DNA from 2 places in the Pseudoalteromonas sp. McH1-7 genome. Region 1 is predicted to be linked to the other one. Evidence: predicted binding sites of a transcription regulator. Region 1 holds the regulator's gene; the other holds the start of a gene.
The links. The regulator ArgR, encoded in region 1, controls arginine synthesis, uptake and breakdown. The targets are predictions, from matches to a motif close to ANTGAATANNTATTCANT.
Positions count from the first base shown of each region.

Region 1 (7,583 bases):
TCAAGCGTCAAGGCCCAGTAAAAGTTGCTAACCGTTTACCCTATTACGCAGCTGCTGCGTGGTATCATAAGGCCCTACCAACCGAGCTTCAAAGTAAAGACCTACCTGAGGTGCTAGCAGAAGTAGAAGCATATACTATCGACAAATACCTCCCAGCACTCGCCAAAGGAGCATTTATCAGCGAACAGGAAAAACAAAGTGTTATCAAAACTGTTGCTAAATATAGCGGCTTAAATGAGCGTTTCGTTGCTCAAAATAATCTCGACATTCCTACCGCAGCATTTTGGAAAGAGCTATTGCGCGACCGCGGTCGCACTATAGGTAGACTAGACTCTCGCTATCTCGGTATTGATAAAAGAGATGCAGGATCCCGCCCAGACTATTGGCCTGAGCTTACATCTTGGCTGCACTCATTTACACCGGCAATTAATCACTATTTTGCGACTGAACTCAATTATAAAACAGATGTAAAGTACAATATGTTTGGTGCGGTTCATCCTTGGGATAATAGCGACAATAATGTCGGTGAGCAGCTCAGATTAGCCATGGCACAAAACCCTTACCTCCATGTACTTACTCAGTCTGGCTACTACGATGGTGCGACTAATTACTTTGATGCTAAATATAATATGTGGCAACTAGATCCTAGCGGGAAGATGCGAGACAGGTTAACCTTCAAAGGTTACCGCTCTGGACATATGATGTACCTACGTCACGAAGACTTAGAAACATCCAATGAAGATCTCCGCCGCTTCATTCAAAACACCATACCAAAAGTGGGACAGTCAGCACTTTACTAATCTTCATTAAGTAGTGGCTGCAAATGTGGCCACTATTTTAGGCTCTGCCTTGTATAAATACCTATCAAACTGCTACAAAAATAAACTTGAAAGATCAACAGGCCCTAATAATAAAAATTTCCTTTTATCTTTCTACAGTTACCTATAATCTAGATATACTTAATACTATCTATTTACAACTTAGGCACGCACCATGAACGAGCAGTTTAAAGTCGTCTTCGTTGGCATGGCCGACGGTAAAGATCAGCAAAGTGCTGCGACGACCCTCGCTGAAAGGTTAAAAACCTCGCCATCGAAAATTCAGCAGTTTTATGCTGGAAAAGCTTTATTTGCCCCCAGTGATAAAACCAAAGCACTCAAACAGATCAAACTATTAGCCAGTGTCGGGATCACTGCCAAGCTGCACGCTCATTCCTCTGCTGCCGTATCAAATCCAGATCAGGAGAGAGTTTTTGAAGCGCTTGACTACATTACAAGTAGCCTAATCAGAATTGAAGAGCGCTTAGAAGACATAGAGCAGCGCCTCGCTCCTACTCAACAACATGAAGCCACAGATAAAGAAGAAGATGACTGGGAGTCTACTGATCTGTTTGACGAGCTCGAGTACGAGCCTGCACCACCAGCGAAATCAAAAACTTGGCTTTATTATCTACTCGCGGTGCTGATTATTTTATTTATTTTGCTTGGTATCAGCTTATTTTTCCCTGAATTGCTTGCAATAGAATGAGTAAATCTAATAACAACATTAATAATTCTCAACTTACTAGGGGTGAGTTGAGAAAAACCATTAGAAAACGTAGAAACTCGCTATCTTCAATAGAGCAATCTGTTGCAGCCACACAATTAAATATTAATTTTTTTCAACATGCAAACTTACCAAATAACGCCCGTATAGGTGTCTATTTACAAAATGATGGAGAACTAGACACATCCCTTTTAATTCAATCACTTTGGTCTAAAAAACATCAAGTTTACCTACCTATAATACACCCATTTAACCACACTAACTTACTCTTTCAGAAGTATGAAAAAAACTCACCCATGAAGACAAATCGCTATGCTATCTTGGAGCCTAAGCTAGATTGCTCAGCTGTGGCGCCTCTTGCATCGTTAGATTTACTATTGATGCCGTTAGTCGCTTTTGATGAGCATGGAAACCGCTTAGGTATGGGTGGTGGATATTATGATAGAACATTGGCGTTACATTATGCTGAGCAGCGAGATAAGCCAACTTTGATGGGGCTGGCTCATGACTGTCAGCGCGTTTTAAGCTTACCGACCGAAGCTTGGGATATCCCACTGCCAACTATTCTTACACCCACCCGCTTATATACTTGGCCGGAACAATAATAGAGTGCAACAAGTTAAGCGCGATTAGCGCTGCTTTTGACCATGACGCTACCACTTTGATTGAGTTATACTCTGTGCAACTTCAATAACAATTAAGTGTAGCGTTATGACTCAAGATGAAATGAAAAAAGCCGCAGCGTGGGCAGCCTTAAACTACGTAGAAGAAAATACGATTGTTGGGGTTGGAACAGGTTCCACCGTTAACCACTTTATTGATGCGTTAGGAAGCATCAAAGACAATATCAAGGGGGCGGTTTCCAGTTCTGAAGCATCAACGGAAAAACTAAAAGCACTTGGCATTGAAGTCTTTGAGCTAAACGATGTGTCAGAACTTGCAGTATATGTCGATGGCGCAGATGAGATTAACAGTCAAAACGAGATGATAAAAGGCGGTGGTGCGGCACTCACACGTGAAAAAATTGTCGCTGCCGTCGCTAAAAAGTTTGTTTGTATTGTTGATAACACCAAACATGTCGACACTTTGGGCGCTTTTCCGTTGCCAGTTGAAGTGATCCCGATGGCACGCAGTTATGTAGCGAGAGAATTACTTAAGCTTGGCGGCGACCCTGTGTACCGCCAAGGTGTCACTACAGATAACGGCAACGTTATTTTAGATGTACACGGCCTAGAAATTAGCGCAGCAAAAGCGCTTGAAGAAAAAATTAACCAGATTGTTGGCGTTGTCACCAATGGCTTATTTGCCTCACGTGGCGCTGACGTTGTTATAACAGGCACCGAAGAAGGGCCTAAAATCAACTAGTGAGATTACAGATGAGCAAGGTTTCGTTATCAAAGGATAAAATTCGAATTTTGTTGTTAGAAGGTGTGCACCAAAGTGCGGTAGAAACACTAAAGCGCAACGGCTACAGCAATATAGACTATGTCAAAACATCCTTACCGGAGCCTGAGCTTATCGAGCGGATCAAAGACGCCCACTTTGTCGGGATCCGCTCTCGTACACACTTAACAGAAACCGTGTTAGCGCAAGCTGAAAAGCTAGTCGCGATTGGGTGCTTTTGTATCGGTACCAACCAAGTTGACTTGAATGCTGCAAAACAGCGCGGTATCGCTGTATTCAATGCGCCATTTTCTAATACTCGCTCGGTTGCAGAGCTGGTGTTGGGTGAAATCTTGTTATTACTTCGCCGTATTCCTGAGCGCAATGCCAAAGCACACCGTGGTGAATGGGATAAGTCGGCCGATGGCTCCTTCGAAGCTCGCGGAAAAACACTGGGTATTATTGGTTATGGCCATATCGGTACTCAGCTTGGCATTATGGCTGAAAATATCGGCATGAATGTCGAGTTCTACGATATTGAGGATAAACTTACCCTAGGAAATGCAACCCAGCTCCCAACTCTGACGCAATTATTACAGCGTGCTGATGTGGTTAGTTTACATGTACCAGAAACGCCACAAACGAAAAACCTCATCGGTATGGCTGAAATCGAAGTCATGAAACAAGGTGCAATTCTGATCAACGCTTCTCGTGGTACTGTTGTTGATATTGACGCCTTAGCAGAGGCATTAGCGGGTAAAAAGCTATCCGGCGCGGCAATAGATGTCTTTCCAGTAGAGCCTAAGTCGAACAACGAAGAGTTTGTCTCACCACTGCGTGAATTTGACAATGTACTACTGACCCCACATGTTGGTGGCTCAACCCAAGAAGCACAAGAAAATATCGGTGTAGAAGTAGCTGGCAAGCTCACAAAATACTCTGATAATGGCTCAACAGTCACCGCCGTGAACTTCCCTGAAGTATCATTACCTGAGCTATCGAACAGAAGCCGTTTACTGCATGTGCATGTCAACCGCCCTGGTGTGCTGACTCAAATTAACCAAGCATTTGCTCAGCATGGTATCAACATCGCCGCGCAGTATCTGCAAACAGACGAGTCGATCGGTTATGTTGTCATAGATGTCGATAGCGACCATTCAGAAGTTGCGTTGAAAGAGCTGAGCGCAGTAGAAGGTACACTAAGAGCTCGTATTCTTCACTAAACCCAACAGTGTGAGGGTAAACCTCAGGCATAAAAAAACCAGTCACTGTAAAAGCGACTGGTTTTTTGTATCAGTCTGGCTTAAGCCATGAAATCAACACCTTCTTTGATGTCTTTTTCAAGTGTCGCTAGCATGTCGTCTTTTGCTTTTTGCTCAAACGCACTTAGCTCACCGTAAGGAAGTAACTTCTCTACACCGTTTTTGCCAAGGATAACTGGCTGAGCAAAGAATGTAGCATCGCCTGTGTTACCTTCAACATAGGCGTATTCTAACACTTCTTCACCTTGCAGGCCTTTCACTAACGAGAAACAGAAACGTGCAGCTGCTGCCCCCATAGATAATGTCGCTGAGCCGCCACCAGCTTTTGCTTCAACCACTTCAGTACCTGCGTTTTGAATGCGAGTAGTAAGTGAAGCAACTTCTTCGTCAGTAAACTCAACACCTTCAACTTGAGAAAGAAGAGGCAGAATTGTAGTACCTGAGTGACCACCAATTACTGGGATCTTAACTTCAGAAACATCTAGACCTTTTAGCTCTGCGATAAAAGTTTCAGCGCGGATAACGTCAAGCGTTGTTACACCGAATACACGAGCTGGATCATAAGTTCCTGCTTTTTTGAATACTTCAGCAACGATTGGTACCGTGCCATTTACTGGGTTTGTAATGATACCGACAAGTGCTTTAGGGCAGTTTTTAACAATACCTTCAGCAAGCGTTTTGATGATACCAGCATTTACATTGAATAGATCAGCACGGTCCATACCCGGCTTACGCGGCATACCAGCAGGGATAAGCACTACGTCAGCACCAGCTAGTGCTGGGTCTAGGTCATCTTTACCATAACCTGCAACAGTTACCGCAGTTGGGATGTGAGATAAGTCAACTGCAACACCAGGTACAACAGGTGCAACGTCATAAAGCGCTAACTCAGAGCCAGCTGGTAGACCATTTTTAAGCAATAAAGATAGAGCTTGACCGATACCGCCAGCGGCACCTAATACAGCAACTTTCATGTGAATTCTCCATAATTTGAAGGTGGAATTGAGTGTGCAGTAAAGATAATGAAAAGCGCAGGTAAACACAAATATATCACGGCTATTTTCAAGATTTTTTGACTAATGTCTTAAGTAAAAGTGTAAAGATCGCGACACTTTGTGCGCCAATGCTTTACGACAGCGATTTTGGTCGCGCAAATTTGGGGATCCTTACGGTTTTGTGTAGAATTTAAAAATTAGCCGTAAAAGAAGACAAACTATGCAGCCGCAAGAAAAACAAGAAGCACTTATCAAAGCATTTAAAGCGATTCTAAAAGAAGAAAACTTTGGCTCTCAAGGTGAAATTGTTGATGCGCTCAAACAACAAGGGTTTGACAATGTTAGTCAAAGTAAAGTCTCCCGTATGCTTAGCAAGTTTGGCGCTGTAAGAACCCGTAATGCAAAGCAGGAAATGGTTTATTGTTTACCTGCTGAGATGAGCGTGCCCACGGCAAAAAGCCCACTACGCCAACTAGTCGTAGACATTATGCACAATGAAATGATGATCATTATTCGCACCAGCCCAGGAGCTGCCCAGCTAATCGCGCGATTATTGGACTCTCTTGGCACAGCAGATGGTGTACTAGGTACCATAGCCGGTGACGATACTATTTTTATTGCACCAGCTAAAATATCAGAAATAGACGTGACCCTAGATAAAGTAAAGACACTATTTGATAACGTATAATACTCCGCCGCGCTGGTATCACAACTGGCGCGATTTCCCCGCCTCAGCTTATTGCACACAGCTAAACAAATGGGTTAAAACAACAGCAAATATTTAGTTGACATAATATGTCTCATTGTGGCAACTTTAGATACACAGGGTGACTATTTCTCACCTTACAAGAGGGACAGCTTGTTTTATACCAATTATCTATTGAGTATTATCAGCAACACAGCATATCGATTATCCCTCGTTCAGCTATAATGCAATGCGCTGTCAAGTCGTGAAAGCAAAAACCCATGAACACGCAGCCTTTTCTAATTATTTGCTGAGCACAAAGTAAATACGAGGAGTTAAGGAGCGCAAATGGAATTTTTAAATACAGCATTTACTTTTCCTACGATCATTTTTTCAACCTTACTATTGATCGTCATCTTATTTTGGATAATAGCTCTGCTGGGCTTGGTAGATCTCGATATTTTAGAGAGTGATGTTGATATTGAAGCGAACACTGCTTCAAGTAGCTCGTATTGGCAACTCGCATTTGGTGGAGTGCCACTGAGTATCTCACTGAGCATTATTATATCGCTTGGCTGGATTATCAGTTTATATACTCAGCAGCTTTTTGCTTATTTGCTCGGTAATGGTATTTCCTATTATTTTATAGGTACAGTATTCATGCTCGCCAGCCTTATCGTAGCTTTACCACTTACCGCGCTGTTGGTAAGGCCTTTACGACGCTTTTTTGAAAGCCAAGAAACCACTTCAAAACATGCGCTGGTTGGACTTGAGTGTACCATCGCCACGTCACGCGTAAGTAGCACCTTTGGTCAAGCCAGAGTATATATTCAGGGTACTGAACAACTGATTGAGATCCGTTCAGACGAAGACAATACCTTCACCATAGGAGACAGTGCGTTACTTATTGACCATGACATCACGACCCATAGCTACACGGTTGTAGCTAAACCTTGGTAATTGCACCCTTACTCTGCTCAATTAGTGACAGAGTAGAACACACAATTAACTCGTATCTGAAGTAAAAATAAAGTGCTTGTTAAATCGGACTCAACAGCCTTTTTATCTAGCCAACAGCTTTACACAGAGCGTACTTAGTCACCTATCTATTTGCAGCAGGAACATAACTATCAATGCAATGGGTGAAACATACAAAACAACGGAATTAAAACACGAGCCACTACTTCTGGTTCAAACTATATAGCGCAAAGCAGGAACAAGCATGGAATTTCTAAATAACCTCGGACCGGTACTCGCAATCGCGGGAATAGCCATTGTAATCATATTCGCCATTTTACTTTTAATAGGTAAATTCTACCGTAAGGTTGAGCAGGGTCAGGCATTAATCATCAACAAAATGAAAAATGAGCCTGATGTTACTACCACAGGCGGTGTTGTATTACCCGTGATCCACAAAATGGAAGTGATGGATATTTCAACTAATCGCATGGTATTAGAGCGCCGTGATAACAGCGGCCTCATCTGTAAAGACAATATCCGTGCCGATATTGCCATTACCTTTTATATCCGCGTCAACGAAAATAAAGAAGACATTCTACGTGTTGCAAAGCAAGTTGGTTGCGCTCGCGCATCAGCACCAGAAACCTTGCAGGCACTGTTTGAGGCCAAATTCTCAGAAGCCTTGAAAACAGTAGGTAAACGTATGAACTTTGAGGAGTTGTTTACTCACCGTAATGAATTCCGTGATGCAAT
Region 1 covers NZ_JABWPQ010000003.1:153,258-160,840, forward strand. Annotated here, with positions in the region: gene HUZ36_RS03225 (S10 family peptidase) at 1-800, shown strand, start outside; gene HUZ36_RS03230 (hypothetical protein) at 994-1,527, shown strand; gene HUZ36_RS03235 (5-formyltetrahydrofolate cyclo-ligase) at 1,524-2,150, shown strand; gene rpiA (ribose-5-phosphate isomerase RpiA) at 2,257-2,910, shown strand; gene serA (phosphoglycerate dehydrogenase) at 2,922-4,151, shown strand; gene mdh (malate dehydrogenase) at 4,232-5,164, opposite strand; gene argR (transcriptional regulator ArgR) at 5,406-5,873, shown strand; gene HUZ36_RS03260 (OB-fold-containig protein) at 6,219-6,830, shown strand; gene HUZ36_RS03265 (SPFH domain-containing protein) at 7,093-7,583, shown strand, end outside.

Region 2 (7,583 bases), on a different contig from region 1:
CTGCTGCGCCGTTTTTCGACTCCACAATCTAAAATCAGTCGCTACCTGATCATTACGGCTTCGCCCTGTGTGCAGCTTTTTACCTAAATCGCCAACTTTGTCGATTAGTTTAGCTTCAACATACGAATGAATATCTTCATATCCAGCCCTTGCAACGCTATGAGGATCAGCAAGCACCTCATCCAACAGTAGCTTAAGTGCTGAAACAATCTGCTGGTGCTCACCTTCACTTAATATGTCAACCTGCTTCAGTGCTCCAGCCCAAGCGATAGAACCAACAATATCTTGTTCTGCCAACTGATAGTCAAATGGCAAAGAATCATTAAATTGCTTAAATGCTTCATCAGGACCTGATGAAAAACGGCCGCCCCATAATGCCATTTTATGCTCCTAATTTATTGCTGTTTTAGTTTGTTTAATGCCGAAATACGGCTAGACAGAGAGAAAAGACGAATAAAGCCTTCAGCATGTGATTGGTCATACACGTCATCCTCACCAAAGGTCGCGAAGTCCTCGCTGTACAAGCTATTTATTGACTGCTTTTGAACGGCCTGCACATGGCCTTTATAAAGCTTAAGTACCACTTCCCCTGTTGCTTGTTGTGCGAATGATTCAGCCGCTGCCAAAATAGAGTCTTTGAGAGGCGTAAACCAACGACCGTCATAAACGAGATGTGCAAACTCCTCACTCAAGCTGGCTTTCCATTTGCGGCATGATTTATCTAGAATTAGCTCATCTATGGCTTGTAAAGCAGCCATCATTACTGTGCCTCCCGGTGTTTCATAGCAACCACGAGATTTCATACCAACTAACCGGTTTTCAACAATATCGACCCGACCGACACCATGCGGCGCCGCAATCTCATTGAGTTTCACTAAGCATTGATATGGAGAGTAACGCTCACCGTTAACCGCTGTGATCTCCCCTTTTTCGACTAATAAAGACACATATTCAGGCTTATCTGGTGCCGCTTCAGGGGAGTTTGTCATAGTCCACACTTGTGAACTTGGTTCATTCCACGGATCTTCTAATTCTCCCCCTTCATGGGAAATGTGCCACGCATTGGCATCACGGCTATAAATTTTAGTGGCAGAGGCAGCACAAGGAATATTTCGCTCGGCCAAGTAATCGAGTAACGACTCTCGACTTGATAATGACCATTCACGCCATGGCGCAATCACTTTAAGATCAGGGGCAAGGGCAGAAAAACAAGACTCAAATCGCACTTGATCATTCCCCTTACCGGTGCAGCCATGAGCTAAAGCATCAGCGCCAACTTTGCGCGCGATCTCCACTTGTGCTTTAGCGATAATAGGACGAGCCATTGAGGTACCAAGCAAATAAGTGCCTTCGTAGGTTGCGCCTGTTTTCAGCGTTGGATAAATATAGTCGCTAACCATTTCTTCTTTTAGGTCGACGACATAACAAGCAGAAGCACCTGACGCGATTGCCTTTTGCTCCACTCCGGCAAGCTCTTCTTCGCCTTGACCGACATCCGCAACGAATGCAACTACTTCACACCCATAGTTTTCTTTTAACCAAGGGACAATCGCTGATGTATCTAAACCACCTGAATAAGCCAGTACAACCTTATTAATCTTGCTCATGTTTCTCACCTCAAACGTAATCTTTGTTAAACAGCGATACCAACAGTGCATTTTGCGCATGCATACGGTTTTCTGCTTGTTGAATAATTTTTGACTTCGGCCCATCCATTACTTCAGACGTAATTTCAAACTCACGGTGGGCAGGCTGACAATGCAGCACAGTTTGTGCACCGCAAGCCTCTAGCAATTGTTGGTTGATTTGGTAGGGCATAAATGTGTCTTTCACTTGTTCAAGTGGTGTCTGATTTCCCATTGATACCCAAGTGTCAGCATAGAGTACATTTGCCCCAGCAGCCGCTTCCACTCGGTCACTGACTAATACAGATGCCCCATTTACCGCAGCAATCTGCTCTGCTTGTTTAACAATTTGGGCATCAGGAGAATGGCCTTTTGGACATACAGCAACAAAGTCACTACCTAATGTCGCTGCAAGCAGCATCAATGAGTGAGTAACGTTATTCCCCTCACCAAGATAGGCAATTTTGATTTGGCTGACATCCTGATAGGTTTCAAATAAGGTAAGAAAGTCAGCTAAAGCTTGGCATGGGTGGTAAAGATCGCACAAGCTATTGACTACAGGAACAGATGAAAACTCCGCCAATGTTTCAAGCGTACTGTGATGATTGACTCGAGCAACTAATCCATCAGCCCATGTTGCGATGTTTAAGGCAAAATCTTTTACAGACTCACGCGCTCCCATGGCGCCATTTTGCTGGTCAAGATAAACGGCATGGCCTCCTAATTTATGAATACCAATATCAAACGAAAGTCGAGTTCTTAAACTCGGTTTTTCAAATAAGGTAACGATAGATTTCCCAGCAAGGACTTGGTTATATTCTTGTGGATGATCCTTTATATTTTTTGCAAGTTTCAGCAACGCGATTACTTTGGCTTGATCTAATTCCAAACCGGTTAAAAAGTGTTTTGTCATGGTTTTGATCCTACGGAAGTATTTGTGTACCCACATGCTCACCATTGAGCAGTGCAATTAAGTTTTCTGGCTTTTTCCAGCTAGAGATGTACACCCCTCGTCGTAAGTGTTGGGCAGCGTGAAGACTGGTCTTAACTTTGACCTCCATCCCGCCCACAATGACCTTTTGTGCGATTAACGTAGTAATTTGTTCTGCGTTGAGCTGATTTAGTGGCTGTTTTTTTTCATCCAGTACCGCAGCAACATCCGTCATCAAAATAAGTTCAGCCCCCAGTTTATTGGCAATTGCAGCGGCTGCTTCATCAGCATTGACATTGTACAAATGACCATCAACACCAATACCCACTGAACTCACCACTGGTAACTTGTCGAACTCCAATATAGCTTCAAGCATCCCTCCAGCGGTCGCTTCACATGTACCGACACGGCCTAATGCTTTTAGTTTTTGAGTGGTCGTAAACCCAGCATCGTACAAGCACAACCCGACAGGATTAAGCTGCGCCGTTATGGCATCTGCCATCAGTTGCTTGTTTGCACAGCCAGCAAGCGCACCAACAATATAAGGCATTTGCTCTTGTGGGCTTATGCGCAGACCTTGATGTTTTGCCGTAGCAAACCCGGCATCTGCTAACCATTTGTCAACTAATGCCCCACCACCATGAACAATTACAAACTGTTTATGTGGTGCACTTTGTTGAATTTGTTTAATGGCTAAAAATAGTGCTTGCGCTGCACCTGATTGATTCAGCACCGCACCACCGAGTTTAATCACCCAAGTTTGTTTGCTCATGCTGACATTCCTAAACCTTGATAATGATCCAACCCCGCCGCCAAGTTCATGCACTGTAACGCTTGCCCTGCCGCGCCTTTAAGCAAGTTGTCAATTGCCACCACCACGATCAGCTGATTGCCTTTTTGTTGCCAACCAATATCAACAAAAGGCTGATTTTCAACAGCTTTAATTGATGGAAGTTGACTTGCCTTTAGTCTAATAAGTGGTTCATCAGCCAGCACCTGGTAAGCAGCATCGACTTGATTTGTAGTGACATTTTCCTTCAGAGTGACGTAGATTGTTTCTAAGATACCACGCTTAAAATTTCCTAAATGCGGCGTAAACAACACTGGATGACTTAGATATTTCTCAATTTCGGGGGTATGTCTGTGCGTAAACAAACCGTATGGTGCGAGTGATACCTCACAAAAATGGCTTGTAACATTCGCCTTTCTACCAGCACCTGTTACACCAGAAACAGCGTTGATGATCACAGGCTGCGCTGATATCAAGTCAGCCTGTTGTAATGGTTTGAGTGCATTGAGCGCAGCGGTTGGGTAACAACCAGCAACGGCCACCAACTTCGCCGCTTTAATCGCATCGCCATACCACTCAGCTAAACCATATTGCGCTTGTGTTAGCCAGTCTTGGTATGGATGAGAAAAGCCGTAGTAGGTTTCATAATCCTCATTGTCAGATAAGCGGTAACCACCAGAAAGATCAAATACTCGCTTTCCCATTTGTAAAAACACCGGAGCAAGCTCCACGCTTACCTTATGGTCAGTGCACAAACAAACGTAATCTGTAGATTGTTCAATGAGCGAAAATGCTTGCTGATTTAGTGGTTCAAGCTCAATATCTAACAAGCCTGTATGTTCTGGATATAACTCGCTGATGAGTTTGTGTTTATCTGTGCTTTGTTCAGACACAAAGCAGTGCGTAAGGGAAAATTCAGGGTGTCTGGCAACCAGCTTAGCAAGCTCAGCACCACTGTAGCCGCTCGCTCCGATTATAGATACATTCAACATAGTACTCTCAAGATTAAAAAGTTTAATTGGAATTGTTTTTTCTAAGTGTTGAAGTCAAATCGTCGCATTGCCGCCTCTAAATATATTTATGCCAAAAAAGTGAATTGATATTCACTTTAAACACCTTTATATTTTTATGCAAGAACTTTGAATAAGTATTTTAGGAATTTTTATGAAACTTCCCGCTTTTATGGACATGTACCAACAGCTGATCGCAGCGCCATCTATCAGTGCATTAGAAGAAAGTCTAAACATGAGCAATCGGAATGTGATCCAGCTACTCGCACAGTGGTGCGAAACGTTAGGGTTTACAGTTGAAGTGACGGAACTTGAACAGGCAAAAGGTAAGTACAACCTGATTGCAAGACGAGGTAGTGGTGATGGCGGCTTAATGTTAGCGGGACATACCGATACCGTTCCATTTGATGAAAGTCGATGGCAATTTGATCCATTTAAATTGAGCATGGAAGACAATAAACTTTATGGCCTTGGCAGTATTGATATGAAAGGTTTTTTTGCCTTTGTATTAAACGCTATTGGTGAATTAGATGAGTGTGAGCAATGTGCACCAATCATGATTTTAGCTACCGCTGATGAAGAAACAACCATGGCTGGTGCACAGGCTATCGCTAAGCACCCCAACCTAAGACCTGCACGCTGTGTGATTGGTGAACCTACCGATATGGTGCCCGTCTTTACTCATAAGGGGCATATGACCAGCGCCATTCGTATTGTTGGTCGTTCAGGGCATAGTTCAGACCCTGAACGGGGCCTAAATGCCATTGAGATCATGCACCAAGTGATTGCAAATTTATTAAAGTTAAGAGAAGAATTAAAGAATAAATATTCAATAAAACATTTCGCAATTCCCTATCCAACTCTAAACCTTGGGCACATCCATGGTGGCGATAATGCAAACCGTATTTGTGGCTGCTGCGAATTACATATTGATATACGCCCTTTACCTGGGTTGAGTATTAAAGAGCTACAAGGCATGTTGATAGATGCAGTTGCGCCCATTAACGCTCGCTATCCACACTGTGTTTCGGTTATGGATATGCACGACCCTATTCCTGCGTTTACTGGCTCGACAGACTCAGCGCTGGTCAAGATGGCTGAGCGCATATCAGGGCAGCAAGCGATTGCGGTTAACTACTGTACTGAAGCACCATTTTTGCAGCAACTTGGCTGCGAAACCATTGTGATGGGGCCAGGCTCTATTAACCAAGCACACCAACCAAATGAATTTCTAGCAATGGAAAAAATTCAGCCCAGCCAAGCGATACTGACACGTTTGATTAAAGAGAGTTGCTTTTTATAGAAGTCATAAAGAGAGGGTATATAACCATCTTAAGATTTGGATAAATATTGGGTTTATATCCTTTATCTTTATTGAGTGGTCTATTTTGAGGCGAGAAAGTATTGCCGATAGCCGCGCTCTGCTATCGTTAACAGTAGATACTAAAAAACCTCGCCATATTTTGACGAGGTTTTTCTATATCAGTAGCAACCTGAGTCCAGGTTTACCTGATTACTGAATAGGCTTACATTTCAGTTTTACAAATCACAATAGACATAGTGTATGTAGTCGGTCTGTCGCAACGTAAACCATCGCTGTTACATAGGTTTGTTGCTACACCACCGGCAATAGCTGGAGTTGCGTTTACAGGTAGCGCTTTGTTATCACGAGATAGATTTTTGATGCTTTTTTTATTTAGGTTTAGTTTCATTTTCAATTTTCCTGTTGAAATAATCCAATATCTCAGAATACAGCCAATGTTATCACTTAACGAAATAATAAAACTGGCCTAATTATGTCTGCTAAATTGAGTTTGTACCCATACAAGCCTAAATAGCAGTCATTTGAAATTACCAAAAAAGGTACTATTGTCAATAAATAATTTCTTTTTTGTTGATAATTTAGCTTTCAATAACACTAAAAAAGTGCACAGTTCTATATTCAAGCAGTAAGGCTTGAACTCAAACAAGCAACGACTAAAGAGCATGTTATTAATCCAAGTTCAAGCAAAGTGAAAACCACCTATGATGAAGGTTGTATATTAGATTGGTGAGCCTGGTGGCATATCGAGTGTTTTAAAGTGCCCGCTCCATTCACCAGAACGTAGATACTGGTTTATTTGCTCAGCCAGCATATGCCTGAACGCCTTATCAAATGATACGTCGTTAAACACCGATGAGTGGCTAAACGCGTTCGCTATTTCTGCTAAATAAAACTTTAGTTGCGCTTGCACTTCAGGAGCGACCTTATCACTTTGACTCAGTGTCACCAGTTTCACCGCGCTTAGATATTGCACCCTTTGCTTTAGTTTTTGTCTCATACCTGCACTCTCTGATTGCTCAAATACGCGTGTATACATTGAATCTAGTAGCGCCTGTGTGCCAAAAGATTCAGGGTCGCGCGCATGTTGTTGTGCGAGGCGGTTTAAACGTTGAGGATGTAACAATAAATCTAGACTATGCTGTGCAGCAACCTCTGGAAGCGCCATGGCATCTAGGGTTAGCCCTGTGCGACCTTTGATACTCTCGCGAGTTTTATACTCTCCATAAGCTTTGGGTGGGATCAAAGCTAAAATCGACTCCGCGATAGCCAAGGTATCAGGTGAAAGCGTGTCCAATAGTGCGTTTGTTGCACTTTGTTGCCGTGCCTTGTCAACGACTTGCGCTCCTTTTATTACCTCTTCACCACGTACTTCATAGTCATAGTCTACCCCCGCGATAAGTTTAACCGCAGCTTCAACTTGATAGCGATGGAATAAATAAAGCGGCACGAGTCTTTCTTCTAACTGTGACAGTGCAACTCCTTTTTTAATGCTGTTAATTCCAAAAGTATCCAAGGCTTGTTGACGTACCTCTAGTACTCGCCGTAGCTCAGCAGCAGGATCTGCGCCATTATCCCAAAGGTGAGCTGTGGGGTGTGCACCGCCTTTAGCCCTGGCATCTGAGTCCGAAATAAACTCCAGCTCCAGCGCTTTATTTTCAGCTAGGATGGCAGCAAGCTCAGTGGCCTCATCGGCACCGCGAAAGTCACTGTAACCATATTTAATAACCTGCGTATCCCATGCGCCCATTCCTTTGGCATAGCCTTGGGTCACATCTAATTTGCCATTTTCAAAACTTACCAGTGGATGAGGGTAATCCATCACAGATGCTCGGTTTTTTACCGATGCAGAGAAATTGTGCGCAATCCCCAAAGTGTGGCCTATTTCGTGGGCACTGAGTTGACG
Region 2 covers NZ_JABWPQ010000009.1:17,747-25,329, reverse strand. Annotated here, with positions in the region: gene argH (argininosuccinate lyase) at 1-381, opposite strand, end outside; gene HUZ36_RS08075 (argininosuccinate synthase) at 396-1,607, opposite strand; gene HUZ36_RS08070 (ornithine carbamoyltransferase) at 1,618-2,538, opposite strand; gene argB (acetylglutamate kinase) at 2,549-3,328, opposite strand; gene argC (N-acetyl-gamma-glutamyl-phosphate reductase) at 3,325-4,335, opposite strand; gene argE (acetylornithine deacetylase) at 4,511-5,659, shown strand; gene HUZ36_RS08050 (hypothetical protein) at 5,883-6,068, opposite strand; gene HUZ36_RS08045 (zinc-dependent metalloprotease) at 6,399-7,583, opposite strand, start outside.
Region 2: argC (N-acetyl-gamma-glutamyl-phosphate reductase) is a predicted target of ArgR. The motif match lies at 4,437-4,454, and genes of this name have one in related genera.